2 regions of the Ensifer sp. genome follow, and region 2 is predicted to be linked to the other one. Evidence: predicted binding sites of a transcription regulator. Region 2 holds the regulator's gene; the other holds the start of a gene.
What was found. Region 2 encodes PhoB, which activates phosphate uptake and scavenging genes when phosphate is short. Its sites were predicted from a motif close to TGTCATNNANCTGTCAT; they were not measured.
Positions count from the first base shown of each region.

Region 1: RTP54_RS09510 (LTA synthase family protein) is a predicted target of PhoB. The motif match lies at 2,525-2,541, and genes of this name have one in related genera.

Region 1 is NZ_DALZXU010000001.1:1,958,402-1,962,846, reverse strand. Features, by position in the region: gene RTP54_RS09515 (DUF1003 domain-containing protein) at 1-419, opposite strand, end outside; gene RTP54_RS09510 (LTA synthase family protein) at 568-2,490, opposite strand; gene RTP54_RS09505 (NAD+ synthase) at 2,760-4,442, shown strand.
Region 2 is NZ_DALZXU010000001.1:472,355-479,445, forward strand. Features, by position in the region: gene phoU (phosphate signaling complex protein PhoU) at 26-739, shown strand; gene phoB (phosphate regulon transcriptional regulator PhoB) at 1,041-1,724, shown strand; gene RTP54_RS02315 (GcrA family cell cycle regulator) at 1,794-2,318, opposite strand; gene RTP54_RS02320 (hypothetical protein) at 2,452-2,742, opposite strand; gene RTP54_RS02325 (aspartate aminotransferase family protein) at 2,741-3,940, shown strand; gene argF (ornithine carbamoyltransferase) at 4,069-4,986, shown strand; gene RTP54_RS02335 (Hsp33 family molecular chaperone) at 5,227-6,216, shown strand; gene apaG (Co2+/Mg2+ efflux protein ApaG) at 6,321-6,713, opposite strand; gene RTP54_RS02345 (CDP-alcohol phosphatidyltransferase family protein) at 6,826-7,091, shown strand, end outside.

The sequences.
Region 1 (4,445 bases), 1.5 Mb from region 2:
TCCGATTTCAGATTGACCTCATAATCCTTGGCTGCGGCGAAGCGGTCGCGCTCTGCCTGGCGGTTCTGGGACATCATGATAACAGGCGCCTGCAGGGCGGCCAGCATCGACAAGAGCAGGTTGAGGAAGATGAACGGGTAGGGATCGAAGGCACCTGCCACCAGCAGGATGGTGTTGAGGATGACCCAGACGACCAGAAAGCCGCAGAAGCCGAGGATGAAGGACCAGGAGCCGCCGACCCTGGCAATGGCGTCGGCGAGCCGGTCTCCGACGGACAGCTCGGCGTTGAATTCGACATTGGTGTCCGTCGAGACCGTGCGCCGTTCCTTGGCGCGCGTCAGGATGCGCCGCTCGATTTCGCCGAGTTCGGTGACTGATTTGCCGAAGAGATGCTGCGAGATTTCGTTGATGTGCGACATGTCTGTCTCCGAGGAAGGATACGGAAATATCTAGCGCATCATTTCAATGAAGACATCAACGGGATCGACGAAATGAACGAGCCGGACGGGCGACCGTCCGGCTCTGTCAGTCTATGCGCGCATGGATGCTCCGTGCGGCTTGGCGTTCTTAAAGGCCGGCGGCGTAGAGGTCCGCGTGCGACTTGAAGAAACGGTCTGTCGAGTAACGCTTGCCGAACATCATGTCGTGCTGCAGGAAGCGGTAGTCGCGCAGCAGCGCCGGCACCTTCGGCTGGCGTGACCACTCGGCAACGTCCTTGCCGTTCTTGCGGATCAGCATGTAGCGGTCGACGACACGGTACTGGTCGTGCACCTTGCCGAGGAAGCCGGTGTAGTAGGGGTGCTCGTAGCCGGATTGCTTCAAGATCTGGTAGGAGAGGAACGCCGGGCTGATGGTGCCGACATTCTTCTTCGGGCCGGTCTTGTTCGACCAGACGACGAGCGGCGTTTCGTGTTGCGCCTTCATCTGCTCCTTCGAACCTTTGCGCTCCGCGGTCACGCCCTTCATGAAACCGGTATTGGTATAGACTGTGTTGAGCGGCGGCAGGTGGTCGCCGAAGAGCACGATGACCGTTTCGCGGTCGCGTTCCTTGGCCCAGTCCATCAGCTTCTTCAGGCTTTCGTCGGCTTCCTTGATGCCCTGTGCGTAGGTTTCCAGCACCTGGCGATCGCTTTCGGGCAGGTTGCCTTCGACCTTGATGGTGTTCTTGGCATAGCGGTTGGCCTCATAGGGGCCATGGCCCTGCAGCGTCACCGCGAAGAAGAAGAACGGATCGTCCATGGCGTCGGCCTGGCGGATGATCTCGTCTGTCAGCGATTCGTCCGAGGCGAAGATGCCGCGCTTCTGCATCGGCGGCATGTTCTCCTCCGACTTGAAGGTGTCGAAGCCGAAGGCCTTGTAGACGGCGGTGCGGTTCCAGAACCAGCTCTGGAACGGGTGGATGGCGCGCGAGACATAGCCTTCGCCGCGAAAGAAGGTGGCAAGCGAGGGGATCGGATTGCGGATGTACTGCTGGTACGGAATGCTGCCATAGGGCAGGAAGGCGTTGGAAAAGCCAGTCAGCGCTTCGAACTCGACGTTGGCCGTCATGCCGCCGAATTCGGGTGAGAACACGTTGCCGGATTGCATCTCGCGAATGGTCGGCATCGGGTCGGGCGAAAGCTTGACGTTCGGCAGACGGGTCGGATCCCAGAAGGATTCGCTCATCAGTACGATCACGTCGGGCTTGCTGCGATGGGAGGTGCCGGCCGGCAGCGGCTTGACCGGGATGCGGTCGATCGCATCGGCCATGTAGCCGGAGGGCGCGCTGACATTGGCCATCGGCAGGTTGATCGCGAAGGCGAGCGCAAAGCCGTTGTGGCGATAGTTCTCGGTCTGGTCCCACATGATCGGGATGACCTTCAGGCGGTCGCGGATCCAGGAGAACTGGTTGTAGTCCATGATGTTCCAGAAGGCGAACAGCAGCGGCAGCGCAAAGGCTGCGCGCGCGATGCGCTCGCGGCGCGTCAACTTGGGGAAGTTGCGCCAGGCGTAGCGCAGCAACAGGCCGATCGCGGCAACAGCTGCAACAAGGCCGACGGCGATGCCGACGGCGGTCCACGGACGGTCCTTGACCAGAACCGGCATCAGTTCGAGGATCTGGCGGCCGAAGAGAAAGTCGGTCGGGTAGAGCGGGTCGGAGAGAAAGACCTGCTTCTGCTGGCAGATGATGGCCGGAATGATCGCCAGCGGCGCCAGCACCACGGCGGACTTGTGCTCACGGCCGAAGAAGCCGTCGATCGCAAGCAGGATGAGGAAGAACGCGCCGATGGTGGTCCAGGCTGGGCGCGTCGGATCGAGGAAATAGGCAACCGTGTCTGCCATGGACTGGCGCACGATCAACTCGACCGCAAAAACGAGGGCTGCCGCGATCGCGAGCGAAAACAATGCACTGCGTGCGGAGGTCAGCGTCTTGGCGTGCCGCGCGGCAAATCCGGGTCTAGCTGCGTAGACTCCCGATCTCCTGGCCACGGCTGTATCGATATTAGCCAACATCTTCTCCAATTTCATCAATGTGTCGTGTAACTGTCATACGACCGTCATTTTGAACAGGGGATGAATGGTTTGTTCAGGGAGATTGGAAACAGGGTTTCGTGACGTGAGGACGCGCGAGCGCGCGCCGATAACAAGCCGGAAAAGCAGAATTTTTTGGAATTTTTCGCGTGGCGATGATTGCCTGTGGGAATTTCCCCGCGGATTGCGCTAAAGATCGGTGCGAAAGTCAGACGCATTCGTTCGAGAACAGACCGACAGGCCCGCTCATGACCGCACACAACGCCGCTCCCACCGTGCTTCGCATTGCCGTCGCCCAGCTCAACCCGACAGTCGGCGATATCGCCGGCAATCTGGCAAAGGCGCGAGACGCGCGCGCCGACGCGGCCCGTCAGGGCGCCGATCTCCTGCTTCTGACCGAACTTTTCATTTCCGGCTATCCGCCGGAGGATCTGGTGCTGAAGCCCGCCTTCCTGAAGGCCTGCCTGCAGGCAGTCGAGACGCTGGCAGCCGAGACCGCCGACGGCGGCCCGGGCGTCATCATCGGCTTTCCGCGTCTGGCCAAGACAGGCCGCCACAACGCCGTCGCCGTCCTTGATGGCGGCAAGATCATCGCCGTGCGCGACAAGGTCGACCTGCCGAACTATGGCGAATTCGACGAAAAGCGGGTGTTCGACCAGGGCGAAATGCCCGGCCCGGTTAATTTCCGAGGCGTGCGCATCGGCATTCCGATCTGCGAGGATATCTGGGGCGATCTCGGCGTGTGCGAAACGCTGGCAGAAAGTGGGGCCGAGATCCTGCTGTCGCCGAACGGTTCTCCCTACTATCGCGGCAAGGTGGACGTTCGCCACCAGGTGGTGCTGAAGCAGGTGATCGAAACCGGCCTGCCGATGATCTATGCCAACCAGCTCGGCGGCCAGGATGAACTGGTGTTCGACGGCGCGAGCTTTGCCTTCAACACCGACAAGTCGCTCGCATTCCAGATGAGCCAGTTCGAGGAATCGCTATCGATCGTCGAGTGGAAGAAGGGCGACGATGGCTGGCACTGTGCCGGTGGCCTGAAATCGCGGCTGCCGGAGCGTGAGGAGGCGGATTATCGTGCCTGCATGCTCGGCTTCCGAGACTACGTCAACAAGAACGGTTTCAAGAATGTCGTGCTGGGCCTCTCCGGCGGTATCGATTCGGCGATCTGTGCCGCACTTGCCGTCGATGCACTCGGCGAGGAGCGGGTGCGCACGATCATGCTGCCTTACCGCTATACCTCGAAGGATTCGCTGAAGGACGCCAAGGATTGCGCCGAAGCGCTTGGATGCCGTTACGATATCGTGCCGATCGAGGAGCCGGTCGAGGGCTTCCTCGGCGCGCTCGCCGACATGTTCGAGGGCACGGAGACCGGGATTACCGAGGAAAACCTGCAGAGCCGGACACGCGGCACGATCCTGATGGCCGTTTCCAACAAGTTCGGCTCGATGGTGGTGACGACCGGCAACAAGTCGGAAATGTCGGTGGGCTATGCCACGCTCTACGGCGACATGAATGGCGGATTCAATCCGATCAAGGACCTCTACAAGATGGAGGTCTACGGGATTTCACGCTGGCGCAACACCACCGTGCCTCCCGGCGCGCTCGGCCCGTCCGGCGTGGTCATTCCGCAGAACATCATCGACAAGGCGCCCTCGGCCGAACTGCGTCCCAACCAGACCGACCAGGATTCGCTGCCGCCTTATCCGGTGCTCGACGATATTCTGGAATGCCTGGTCGAAAAGGAAATGAGCACGGAGGAGATCGTGGCGCGCGGCCATGACGAACCGACCGTGCACCGCATCGAGCACCTGCTCTACATCGCCGAATACAAGCGCCGGCAGTCGGCGCCGGGCGTGAAGATCACCAAGAAGAATTTCGGCCGCGACCGCCGCTACCCGATCACCAACCGATTTCGCGACCGGGGTTAGGGG
Region 2 (7,091 bases):
CTGAACGCGCCCGCAAGGATCAAAGATTATGTCCATGCACATAATGTCCGCCTATGACGAAGAACTGAAATACCTGACGCGCCGCATCTCCGAGATGGGCGGCATTGCCGAGCAGATGGTGGGCGAGTCCGTCCGCGCGCTCGTCAATTCCGATCTCGCGCTGGCGCAGAAGGTCATCTCCGACGACACCATCCTTGATGAAGCCGAGCGCCAGATCGGCGAAAAAGCGATCATCACCATTGCCAAGCGCCAGCCGGTGGCCGCGGACCTGCGCGAAATCATGGGGTCGATCCGCATCGCATCCGATCTGGAGCGCGTCGGCGACCTCGGCAAGAACAACGCCAAGCGCGTGATCGCCGTTGCCGGCTCGGGCATCCCGCGCAAGCTGGCCCGCGGCCTCGAGCATCTGGCCGAGCTTGCGCTGGTGCAGTTGAAGGAAGTGCTCGACGTCTATGCCTCCCGCTCGCCGGAGAAGGCCAACAGCATCCGCGAGCGCGACGAGGAGATCGATGCGATCTACACCTCGCTGTTCCGCGAGCTGCTCACCTACATGATGGAAGATCCGCGCAACATCACGCCCTGCACGCACCTTCTGTTCTGCGCCAAGAACATCGAGCGCATCGGCGACCATGCCACCAACATCGCCGAGACGATCTATTACATGGCGACGGGCGCGCAGCCGGAAGGCGAACGTCCAAAGGACGACAATACGTCGACGCTGGGCGCCGTAAAGGACTAGAGCGCCGTGCGTTCTCAGGAACGCACAAAGGACGCTCCAGCACTTTAATTCTGGAGCATCTTACTGCCCTCGAGTGAAACCACCTGAAGGCAGGATGCTCTGGGCCAGGATAAGTTCGAGTGCCTGCATGTAAACTTCATCCGGTCGCAATTTCGGTTGCGGCCCTGCCTTGTTGCGCCTGTAGCCAACCGTTTTCGCGCATGTCTTTGAAAGCGCGCGGAAGGCTTCAGATGCTGTATGTTCGAGCATCTCCCGGCGTTCGATCGAACACGGGATGCTCTGGGTAAGGAGACGTTACCTGATGCTGCCGAAAATCGCCGTTGTCGAAGACGAAGAGGCCCTGAGCGTCCTCTTGCGATATAACCTTGAAGCCGAGGGCTTCGATGTCGATACGATCCTGCGCGGCGACGAGGCCGAGATCCGCTTGCAAGAGCGCCTGCCGGATCTCCTGATCCTCGACTGGATGCTGCCGGGGGTCTCCGGCATCGAGCTTTGCCGCCGGCTTCGCCAGCGCCCGGAAACCGAGCGACTGCCGATCATCATGCTGACGGCGCGGGGCGAAGAGAGCGAGCGGGTTCGCGGCCTTGCCACCGGCGCCGACGATTATGTCGTCAAGCCGTTCTCTACGCCGGAGCTGATGGCGCGGGTCAAGGCGATGCTGCGCCGTGCCAAGCCGGAGGTTCTCTCGACGCTGCTTCGCTGCGGCGATATCGAGCTCGATCGCGAGACGCACCGTGTGCATCGCCGCACCCGCGAAGTCCGCCTCGGCCCGACGGAATTCCGCCTGCTCGAATTCCTGATGTCGTCGCCGGGCCGGGTGTTTTCGCGCTCGCAGCTGCTGGACGGCGTCTGGGGCCACGATATCTATGTCGACGAGCGCACCGTCGACGTGCATGTCGGCCGCCTGCGCAAGGCGCTGAATTTCTCGAGCATGCCGGATGTGATCCGCACCGTTCGCGGTGCCGGCTACTCGCTCGAAAGCTGAGCCGGCCAATCGGTAGGCAATAAAAAAGGGGCCGGTCGGCCCCTTTTTCTGTACGTGTCTTCGCTCACCTCAGCGTGCGCGGCGGCGCTCGGCGGACGGCTGGTAGGCAAGCCTCGCGTGAAATGTGCAGTAGGGCGAAGCTTCCGGGGAATCGTTGCCGCAGAAATGGAATTCCTCCTTCAGCGGGTCGCCGATCGGCCATTTGCAGGTGCGCTCGGTCAGCTGCGTCAGTTCCAGGCGGCGCGACATCGGCACGACCACATCGGTCTGGACGTGGAAGTCCTGTTCGGCGACGAGATCGACTTCGACCTCTTCCTTGAGGACAAGGGCGCCAGCCGGGCGGGTAACCGTGCGGGTGGTGACGCGCGAGGCGAAGTTCGGGGCGCGCGGCGCCGATGTGGCCGGGCGCGGCTTCGGCCGGGTCGCAGCTGCGGTGCCACCAGCCTTGGCCCTGCCGGGCAGGCTCAGCCGGTGAACCTTGCCGATGACCGCATTGCGGCTGACGCCGCCGAGCTGTGCCGCGATCTGGCTCGCGCTCAGGCCCTCGGACCAAAGCTTCTTCAGTTTCTCCACCCGCTCGTCAGTCCAGTTCATTTCTGCACTCTCCGTTCTCAGCGTTGGCGATGACAGAATCTTTCACCACGCTCCGGCAAGGTTCCGGAGCTGCAACGCGATAACACTTTTGGTGACTAGGTCCGCCGCATGCGTCTAGTAATTGAACGTTAACCTACTGACCGCCGGACTCCGTGGCAAGAGTCCGCGGAATCGCGCCGAATCGATTTCTTGGTTTTCCCCAACTTGCTCGGCGGGCGTTGTATTTTTGCAAGCCCCGCCGAGACGATTTTTTCGTCGCACGGATGAGGGTCGTGCGACCGCACTGCAAGGCTTGGTTTTGTTGACATTGCGCTGCGAAATGGGAATAGTGCCTGCGCCGCCGCAAGGCGGCATTTTTAATTTTTGCCGCGCCCAACATCGCGCGCGGACCGATGCCGATAGCAATGAAGGAGAGGCTCGCCATGACTGCAACCACGCCGCTTTACGACACCTACATGCGTGCGCCGTTGCGTTTCGAGCGAGGAGAGGGCGTCTGGTTGATTGCCGAAGACGGCACGCGCTATCTCGACTTCGCTGCAGGCGTTGCCGTCAATTCGCTCGGTCACGCGCATCCGCATCTGGTCGAGGCGCTGAAGGCGCAGGCCGAGAAGGTCTGGCACCTGTCGAACCTCTATGAGGTTCCGGGCCAGGAGAGCCTGGCGCGCCGGCTGTCGGCCGTGACGTTCGCCGACCGTGTGTTCTTCACCAATTCGGGCGCCGAAGCGCTCGAATGCGCAATCAAGACTGCCCGCCGCTACCATTATGCCAAGGGCAATCCGGAGAAGTTCCACGTCATCACCTTCGAGGGCGCATTCCACGGGCGCACGATCGCCACCGTCGCTGCCGGCGGCCAGCAGAAGTACATCGAAGGTTTTGGCCCGAAGGCGCCTGGTTTCTATCAGGTTCCCTTCGGCGACATCGCAGCCGTCAAGGACGCGATCACCGACGAGACCGCGGCAATCCTGATCGAGCCGATCCAGGGCGAAGGCGGCATCCGCCCGGCCACCAAGGAATTCATGCAGGAGCTGCGCGCGCTTTGCGACGAATTCGGCCTGTTGTTGATCCTCGACGAGGTCCAGACCGGCGTCGGCCGCACCGGCAAGCTCTTCGCCCATGAATGGGCCGGCATCCGCCCGGATATCATGGCTGTCGCCAAGGGTATCGGCGGCGGCTTCCCGCTCGGCGCCTGCCTTGCCACGGAAGAGGCTGCGGCCGGCATGGTTGCCGGTACCCACGGCTCGACCTATGGCGGCAACCCGCTTGGCATGGCGGTCGGCAATGCAGTGCTCGACGTCATCCTCGCTGATGGCTTCCTCGATCATGTCCGCGACGTTTCCCTGGTGTTCCGCCAGGGGCTCGCCTCGCTGCAGGATCGTTTCCCCGATGTGATCGAAGAGATCCGTGGCGACGGGCTTATGCTCGGCATCAAGGCGAAGGGCCCCTCGGCCGATCTCCTGAAGGCGATCCGCGCGGAAAGGCTGCTGGCTGTTCCGGCCGGCGAGAACGTGCTGCGCCTGCTGCCGCCGCTGACCGTGACGGCGGAGGAGGCACGCGAAGGCCTGGCGCGCATCGAGCGCGCGGCCGAAGCCGTCAGAAGCGCGAGCGGCACCGCCGCAGCTTGAGTTTGTGAACCCGAAGATCGGCAGCGATTTTCCCAAGGGTCCATGTGCGAAGCCGAGGCGTCGAAGCATTTCTTCTTCGACCCCCGGCCGTGCTTCAAGGGCCATTCCGAGGACAGGAATTGAGTACGATGGCAGGCACAAGACATTTCATCGATCTTTCGGCCATGACGGCAGCCGATCTCAGGACGATCATCGATGACGCACGGGTTCGAAAGACAGCGACCAAGGCGGGCACCGCCGACAAGCCGCTCGCCGGCAAGATGCTGGCGATGATCTTCGAAAAGCCGTCGACGCGCACCCGCGTCTCCTTCGATGTCGGCATGCGCCAGCTCGGTGGCGAAACGCTGTTTCTCTCGGGCACCGAGATGCAGCTCGGCCGCGCCGAGACCATTGGCGACACGGCCAAGGTGCTGTCGCGCTACGTCGATGCGATCATGATCCGCACCACCGATCATCGCCGGCTTCTCGAACTGGCCGAACATGCGACGGTTCCCGTCATCAACGGCCTCACCGACGACACGCATCCCTGCCAGATCATGGCCGACATCATGACGTTCGAGGAGCATCGCGGGCCGGTGAAGGGCAAGACCATCGCCTGGACCGGCGACGGCAACAATGTGCTGCATTCGCTGATCGAGGGCTCGGCCCGTTTCGGCTACCGCATGAACATGGCGGTGCCGCTCGGCTCGGAGCCGCATGACAAGATCCTCAACTGGGCGCGCAACAATGGCGGCGAGATCCTGCTCTGCCACGAGGCCGAGCAGGCCGTGGCCGGCGCGCACTGCGTCGTCACCGATACCTGGATTTCCATGAACCAGGAGCATCGCGCCCGCGGCCACAACGTCTTCCAGCCTTTCCAGGTCAACGAAGCCTTGATGAAGCATGCCGCATCGGACGCGCTGTTCATGCACTGCCTGCCGGCGCACCGTGGTGAAGAGGTGACCGACGAGGTGATCGATGGTCCTCAGTCGGTGGTGTTCGACGAGGCGGAGAATAGGCTCCATGCGCAGAAGTCGATCATTGCCTGGTGCATGGGTCTCGTCTGAGCGGCGCGTTCGCCCTTGAAATTTCCCGCATGCGACCCGATTTACGCCGCATGCGGGACGCGCCGGTGTGGAAACAGCGGACGCGCCTCGACCATATGCAGCGCATGACTGGCCGGAAAATGCCGCATGCCTGCTGGACAAATCCGTTTACGGCGGGATCAAATAGGATGACGGGCAGGCTGCGCCGGGGGATGTTCATGTCCTCAGCGCGGCCTTCTCCGGTTACGCAAGGAGCTGCAAATGACTGAGATGGCACCCGGACTTGGCGAATTCGATTTTGCCGGTGACGACCATGTCGTGCCCTTCCAGGTGGAGGGCCTCGATGTGCGCGGTCGCGCGGTTCAGCTCGGCCCGATGCTCGACGCGATCCTGGAGCGTCACAACTATCCGCTTCCGGTCGCACGGCTCGTGGCCGAAACGGTGGTGCTGACCGTGCTGCTCGGCACGTCCCTGAAGTTCGAGGGCAAGCTCATCGTCCAGACGAAGAGCGATGGTCCCGTCGATCTCGTCGTTGCCGATTTTGCCACGCCAGACAAGGTGCGGGCCTATGCGCGCTTCAACGAGGAGGCCCTGTCGGAAGCCCTGAAGGACGGCCGCACGCAGTCGCACGAGCTGCTCGGCAAGGGCGTTCTCGCGTTTACCATCGACCAGGGCGCCCATACCCAGCGCTACCAGGGCATCGTCGCGCTTGATGGCGCAACGCTCGAGGAAATCGCTGGCGTCTACTTCCGTCAGTCGGAACAGATCCCGACCAAGGTGCGCCTTGGCGTGGCCGAACTGCTCGACCGCGACGAGAACGGCAAGCCGCGCCATCGCTGGCGTGCCGGCGGCATGGTGGCTCAGTTCTTGCCCGATGCGCCGGAACGCATGCGCCAGCCGGATCTTTCAGGCGGCGACGGCGACGACAATGAGGATTTCTTCGACGAGGACGATCTCTGGGCAGAAGCCAAGGTCATGGTCGAGACGATCGATGCCGACGAGCTGACCGACCCGATGGTCGGCACGGAGCGTCTGCTGTATCGGCTGTTCCACGAGCGTGGCGTTCGCGTCTACGAGCCGCAGGCGGTCTACGATCGCTGCAGCTGCTCGCGCGAGAAGATCCGCTCGGTGCTGACCGGGCTGCATGCCGACGATATCGAGAGCACGATCGAGGATGGCCTGATCAAGGTGACATGCGAGTTCTGCTCGACGACCTATCGCTTCGAGGCGAGCGAAGTCCGCCAGCAGTAAGGCCAGAGCATTTTCAGGAAAAGTGCGAAGCGGTTTTCCGTTCGGAAATGCGCCAGAGCAGACATGTCGAGAGGCGTTTCCGTTCAAATCGGAAACGCCCGATCCTAGTTCAGGGTTCGCACGAGCCCTGGTGAATCGAGCGAGAAGGCGGGGATGGCCACATTGAAGGTGTCTCCGCCTTCCGATTCCATGCTGTAGTGACCGAACATGACGCCCGAGGGCGTGTCGAGTGGGCAGCCGGAAGAATATTCGTAAGTGTCGCCAGGGTTCAGCAACGGCTGTTCGCCGATGACGCCCGGCCCGCTGACTTCGTCCACCTGGCCGTTTTCGTCTGTGATGTGCCAGTAGCGCGTCATCAGTCGCACCGTCTCGGCCGAATGGTTGGCAATGACGATGCGGTAGCCCCAGACATAGCGGCTGTCATCCGGATCAGATTGCTCTTCCAGATAATACGGCTCCACCGTAACTTCTATGTCGCGTGTGAGCGCGCGATACATGGGCAACGACCTTCTTTCCAGTCTTTCAGGGTATTCTACAGCAAGATGGTTTCGTCAAGAATAACGGCAGGATTGCATGCGCGCTTGACCAGGATGCGGGAAGGCGGAGCCGATGCTTGACGGATCAGTGAGGAAACATCTGGACCCGATGCTGGATCGCCTGGGTCGGAAACTCGCGCGCGCGGGTGTCGGCGCCAATGCCGTGACGGTCGCCGGTCTCCTCTTCGGCCTCGTTGCCGCCGGCCTGATTGCCGGGCAATTCTATCTTGCGGGCGGTGTTTTTATCGTCGTCAGCCGGCTTTGCGACGGTCTGGATGGCGCCGTGGCGCGGGCGACGCGCAAGACCGATTTCGGCGGCTTTCTCGATATCGTGCTCGA